Regions from separate parts of the Streptomyces sp. NBC_00122 genome, predicted to be linked through region 1. Evidence: predicted binding sites of a transcription regulator. Region 1 holds the regulator's gene; the other holds the start of a gene.
The links. Region 1 encodes HrcA, which represses chaperone genes, less so after heat shock. Its sites were predicted from a motif close to TTNGCACTCNGNNNNNCNGAGTGCNAA; they were not measured.
Positions count from the first base shown of each region.

Region 1 (3,169 bases):
GCCGGGTACGGCGATCGACCCGGACGCGGTGCGGGCCGGGGCCGCCGGGGCGCGGGACGGGCGGACCAGGGTGACGACCGCCCCCTCCAGCAGGAACCCGCTCGGCTCCATCGGGAACACCCGCCGCTTGCCGAACCGGTCCTCCAGAGTCACCGTGCCCGCCTCGCAGGCCACCACCGCGCCGCAGAAATCCGTACCGGCCACCTCGACCACCAGATCGGGTTCCGCCGCCACCTCCGGCACGGCCTTGGGGCGCTTCCACTGCGGGGTCAGGTCGGGGGAGTACTCGCGCATCCGGCCGACAGTAGGAGAGCCGCGGCCGTCATGCCTCCGACACGCCGAAACGGGCGGCCAGTGTGGCGCGTTGCGCACGGACGAAGTCCGCGGAGACCACCGCTCCGTGACCCGGTACGTACAGCGCGTCGTCCCCGCCCAGCGACAGCAGCCGGTCCACGGCCGCCGGCCACTGCGCCGGCACCGAGTCGTCGCCGGCCTGCGGTTCGCCCGACTCCTCGACCAGGTCCCCGCAGAAGACCGTCTCGCGCTCGCCGGGCACGAAGACGGCCAGGTCGTGCCGGCTGTGCCCGGGCCCCACGTTCGCCAGCAGCACCTGCACCCCGCCCAGCTCCAGCGTCCACTCGCCCGACACGCCGTGCCGGGGCAGCACCAGCAGCTCCACGGCCTCCGCGGCCTCGGCCTGCGCCAGTCCGTGCCGTACGGCGGACTCGCGCAGCTCCTCGCGGCCCGTGGTGAGCAGCGAGTCCAGCCCGACCGCCCCGAACACCTCGGCCCCGGGGAAGGCCGCCCCGCCCAGCACGTGATCGAAATGGCCGTGCGTGAATGCGATATGAGTCACGTGCCGGCCCGTCAGCCGCTCCGCCTCGGCCCGCAGCTGAGCGCCCTCCCGCAGGCACGAACCGGGGTCGACGAGGAGGACGGAATCGTCCCCCACCACCAGTCCCACCGTGCAGTCCCACACCGGAAGCCGCCGCCGGCCGGTCCGCCCGGTCAGCCGTTCCCAGCCCGCCTCTTCCCAACGCACGTCCATGCCGCGACGCTACCCTGGCAGGCCTCCCTTGCCAGGGTCTTACTACCCGGCCGTACACTGAGCGGGGGTTCTCTGGCACTCGAACGCCCAGAGTGCCAGTCAACAAGCAGCGAACAAGGCAACGGACCACAGCTGGAGGTGTGCGCGATGCTCAGCGAACGCAGACTCGAAGTGCTGCGCGCCATCGTCCAGGACTACGTCGGGACGGAGGAGCCGGTCGGCTCCAAGGCGCTCACCGAGCGCCACCGGCTCGGGGTCTCGCCCGCCACCGTGCGCAACGACATGGCCGTGCTGGAGGACGAGGGCTACATCGCCCAGCCCCACACCAGCGCCGGCCGGATCCCCACCGACAAGGGGTACCGGCTCTTCGTCGACAAGCTGGCGGGGGTCAAGCCGCTGTCGTCGCCCGAGCGTCGGGCCATCCAGAACTTCCTCGACGGCGCCGTCGACCTCGACGACGTGGTCGGCCGGACGGTGCGGCTGCTCGCGCAGCTCACCCGCCAGGTCGCGGTCGTCCAGTACCCCTCGCTGACGCGCTCCACCGTGCGCCACGTCGAGCTCCTGTCGCTGGCCCCGGCCCGGCTGATGCTCGTACTGATCACCGACACGGGCCGCGTCGAGCAGCGGCTCATCGACTGCGCGACCCCCTTCGGCGAGACCTCGCTCGCCGACCTGCGGGCCCGCCTCAACAGCAGGGTCGTCGGCCGCCGGTTCACCGACGTACCCCCGCTCGTCCAGGACCTCCCCGAATCCTTCGAGGCCGAGGACCGGGCCACGGTCTCCACCGTGCTCGCGACGCTCCTCGAAACCCTGGTCGAGGAAGCCGAGGAGCGGCTGATGATCGGCGGTACCGCCAATCTCACCCGCTTCGGACACGATTTTCCCCTGACGATCAGGCCGGTGCTCGAAGCGCTGGAGGAGCAGGTCGTGCTCCTCAAGCTGCTGGGCGAGGCCAACGAGTCGGGAATGGCCGTACGGATCGGGCATGAGAATGCTTACGAGGGACTGAACTCCACGTCCGTCGTCTCGGTCGGTTACGGTTCGGGCGGCGAAACTGTCGCCAAACTCGGCGTGGTCGGACCGACCCGCATGGACTACCCCGGAACGATGGGAGCGGTACGCGCAGTGGCACGTTACGTCGGACAGATCCTGGCGGAGTCGTAAGTGGCCACGGACTACTACGCCGTTCTCGGCGTGCGCCGCGACGCATCGCAGGACGAGATCAAGAAGGCCTTCCGGCGCCTCGCGCGTGAACTTCACCCGGATGTGAATCCGGACCCGAAGACGCAGGAGCGCTTCAAGGAGATCAACGCGGCTTACGAGGTGCTCTCGGACCCGCAGAAGAAGCAGGTCTACGACCTCGGCGGCGACCCGCTGTCCTCTTCGGGCGGCGGCGGTGGCGCGGGCGGATTCGGAGCGGGCGGCTTCGGCAACTTCTCCGACATCATGGACGCCTTCTTCGGCCAGGCCTCGCAGCGCGGCCCGCGCTCGCGTACCCGCCGCGGCCAGGACGCCATGATCCGCCTCGACCTGGAGCTGGACGAGGCGGCCTTCGGGACCACCAAGGACATCCAGGTCGACACGGCCGTCGTCTGCACCACCTGCTCCGGCGAGGGTGCCGCCCCCGGCACCTCGGCGCAGACGTGTGACATGTGCCGCGGCCGCGGTGAGGTCTCGCAGGTCACCCGGTCCTTCCTGGGCCAGGTCATGACCTCGCGCCCCTGCCCGCAGTGCCAGGGCTTCGGCACCGTGGTCCCGACCCCGTGTCCCGAGTGCGCGGGCGACGGCCGGGTCCGCTCCCGCCGCAGTCTCACGGTCAAGATCCCGGCGGGCGTCGAGAACGGCACCCGCATCCAGCTCGCGGGCGAGGGCGAGGTCGGCCCCGGCGGCGGCCCCGCCGGCGACCTGTACGTGGAGATCCACGAGCTGCCGCACCCGACCTTCCAGCGGCGCGGGGACGACCTGCACTGCACGGTCACCATCCCGATGACGGCGGCCGCGCTGGGCACCAAGTGCCCGCTGGAGACGCTGGACGGCCTGGAGGAGATCGACATCCGGCCCGGCACCCAGTCCGGCCAGGCGATCCCGCTGCACGGGCGCGGCGTCACCCACCTGCGGGGT
Region 1 covers NZ_CP108191.1:1,885,952-1,889,120, reverse strand. Annotated here, with positions in the region: gene OG737_RS08975 (DUF3097 domain-containing protein) at 1-294, opposite strand, end outside; gene OG737_RS08970 (MBL fold metallo-hydrolase) at 323-1,048, opposite strand; gene hrcA (heat-inducible transcriptional repressor HrcA) at 1,196-2,212, shown strand; gene dnaJ (molecular chaperone DnaJ) at 2,213-3,169, shown strand, end outside.

Region 2 (3,169 bases), 1.9 Mb from region 1:
TGGATGACCAGGTATCCCGCGAAGAAGATGGCGATCATGATCTTCACGAACTCGCCCGGCTGCAGCGAGAAGCCGAAGAGGATGATCCAGCGCTTCGCGCCGTAGGTGTCCGCGCCGAAGAACGCCGGAGCGATCAGTAGCACCAGTGCGACGGCCATCGTGATGTAGATGAACCGCTGCAGCAGCCGGTGGTCGCGCAGCAGCGCCAGCACCAGGATGCAGGCGGCGACGCCGACCACGGTCCACATCAGCTGCCCGGGCGCGTTGGCGTCCGAGCCGTACCGCTCGATGTACCCCTGGTCGAGCCGGTGCAGCAGCACCAGTCCCAGCCCGGTCAGCAGCATGGCCAGCGGGAAGATCAGCGGATCCGCGTAGGCGGCGAAGCGGCGCACGCCCAGGTGACCCACCAGCGACAGCAGCGTCATGCTGATCGTGAAGCCGGTGAGGTTGGGCGGCAGCTCGCCGTTCATCGCGAGGCCCGCGGCGGCGTGGCCGAAGACGGCGATCGCGACGACGAAGACCAGGAGCAGCGCCTCGGTGCGGCGGCGTGCGCCCGCCGTCGTCAGGGGCCTCAGTCCACGCACGGGATGCCGCCACCGTCCGCGGGGGCGGGGGAGGACGGCGGTGAGGACGGCGGCGGGGCCGCGTCCGGTGAGGAGGAAGCGGCGCCCGGCGAGCTCGGGCTCGCAGTGGCCTTGGGCCCGATCTGCTCGGCAATGAGGCGCTTTATCTTCATATCATCTACGACGTTTATGTCCTCCCCGTGGTTCCTTCCGAAGCGTTCGGGGCGCGCGGGCGGGAGGACGGCCGAGCAGGAGTCCGCCCCGGGTCCGGCGCGCACCCCGCACAGGCCCGGGCCTCCTTCGGGTCCCCGCTGGTCGCCACCGTCCGCCCGCCCGGAGGGTGGTGCGAGGTCGGGGGTGCGGGCGCGGCGGGCCAGGGCCCGGATGCGGGCGGCCAGGACCACGAAGGAGAACGGCTTGGTGAGGTAGTCGTCGGCGCCGGAGTCCAGGCCCTCGGCCTCGTCGTACTCACCGTCCCTGGCGGTGAGCATCAGCACCGGGGTGGTGTCGCTGTGGGCGCGCATGCGGGTGCAGATCTGACAGCCGCTCACGCCCGGCAGCATCACATCGAGGAGGACGACGTCATACGGGCCCCGGCCAGGGCGAGGTCCAGGCCGCGGTGGCCGTCGTGCGTGACCTCGACCGCGTGCCCGTCGGCGGACAGGCCGCGCCGCAGGGACTCGGCGAGGCCCTCTTCGTCTTCGACCACGAGGATGCGCACGCCCCCAAGCGTCACATACCAGACACAATGCCCCGGTGCGGGTGGTGATCCACAGGCGCTCCCGCCCGGGTTTCCGGGGCTCGGAGGCCTGATCCGCGCAACGCCCGGCGGCGAGAATTGGCACTCCGCTTGACCGAGTGCTAATCGCCGGAATAGTCTCGCACCTGGCACTCGCCCCTGGTGAGTGCCAACACAGCGACAGGCAGGTCCGGCACCCGCGACGACGGATCGACCTGGTCGCCACCTCAGACAGTTAACCCCGGATCTCCGAAGGGGGAGGTCGGATCGTGACGACCGCCAGCTCCAAGGTTGCCATCAAGCCGCTTGAGGACCGCATCGTGGTCCAGCCGCTCGACGCCGAGCAGACCACGGCCTCCGGCCTGGTCATCCCGGACACCGCGAAGGAGAAGCCCCAGGAGGGCGTCGTCCTCGCGGTCGGCCCGGGCCGGTTCGAGGACGGCCAGCGTCTCCCGCTGGACGTCAGCGTCGGCGACATCGTGCTGTACAGCAAGTACGGCGGCACCGAAGTGAAGTACAGCGGCGAGGAGTACCTCGTCCTCTCGGCTCGCGACGTGCTCGCGATCGTCGAGAAGTAATTCGCTTCCAGTTTTGATTTGAGCTGCGCCCCTGGTCACCCTGCTGATGCCGGGCGGCGAGGGGCGTAGTTCGTTCTAGGCGGTGGAGGTCGCGGTGAGCGGCCGAGGATCGCAACGAGAGGACTGAACCGCTCCCATGCCGAAGATCCTGAAGTTCGACGAGGACGCCCGTCGCGCCCTCGAGCGCGGCGTCAACAAGCTTGCCGACACGGTGAAGGTGACGATCGGCCCCAAGGGCCGCAACGTCGTCATCGACAAGAAGTTCGGCGCCCCGACCATCACCAACGACGGCGTCACCATCGCCCGCGAGGTCGAGCTGGACGACCCGTACGAGAACCTGGGCGCGCAGCTCGTGAAGGAGGTGGCGACCAAGACCAACGACATCGCGGGTGACGGCACCACCACCGCCACCGTGCTGGCCCAGGCGCTCGTCCGCGAGGGTCTGCGCAACGTCGCCGCGGGCGCGTCCCCGGCCGCCCTGAAGAAGGGCATCGACGCCGCGGTCAAGGCCGTCTCCGAGGAGCTCCTCGCGACCGCCCGCCCGATCGAGGACAAGTCCGACATCGCCGCCGTGGCCGCGCTCTCCGCGCAGGACCAGCAGGTCGGCGAGCTCATCGCCGAGGCGATGGACAAGGTCGGCAAGGACGGTGTCATCACCGTCGAGGAGTCCAACACCTTCGGCCTGGAGCTGGAGTTCACCGAGGGCATGGCCTTCGACAAGGGCTACCTCTCGCCGTACATGGTCTCCGACCAGGAGCGTATGGAGGCCGTCCTCGACGACCCGTACATCCTGATCAACCAGGGCAAGATCTCCTCGATCCAGGACCTCCTGCCGCTGCTGGAGAAGGTCATCCAGGCCGGCGCCTCCAAGCCGCTGCTGATCATCGCCGAGGACGTCGAGGGCGAGGCGCTCTCCACCCTCGTCGTCAACAAGATCCGCGGCACCTTCAACGCGGTCGCCGTCAAGGCCCCCGGCTTCGGTGACCGTCGCAAGGCGATGCTGCAGGACATGGCCACCCTCACCGGTGCCACCGTCATCGCCGAGGAGGTCGGCCTCAAGCTCGACCAGGCCGGTCTGGACGTACTGGGCACCGCCCGCCGCGTCACGATCTCCAAGGACGACACGACCATCGTCGACGGTGGCGGCAGCCACGAGGAAGTCGTCGGCCGTGTCAACCAGATCAAGGCCGAGATCGAGTCCACGGACTCCGACTGGGACCGCGAGAAGCTGCAGGAGCGCCTGGCGAAGCTCGCCGGCGGCGTCTGCGTCATCAAGGTCGGCGCCGCCA
Region 2 covers NZ_CP108191.1:3,820,911-3,824,079, forward strand. Annotated here, with positions in the region: gene OG737_RS18245 (FtsW/RodA/SpoVE family cell cycle protein) at 1-584, opposite strand, end outside; partial or broken gene OG737_RS18250 (response regulator) at 902-1,284, opposite strand; gene groES (co-chaperone GroES) at 1,572-1,880, shown strand; gene groL (chaperonin GroEL) at 2,017-3,169, shown strand, end outside.
Region 2: the regulator HrcA is predicted to act here: its motif matches at 1,402-1,428, upstream of groES (co-chaperone GroES).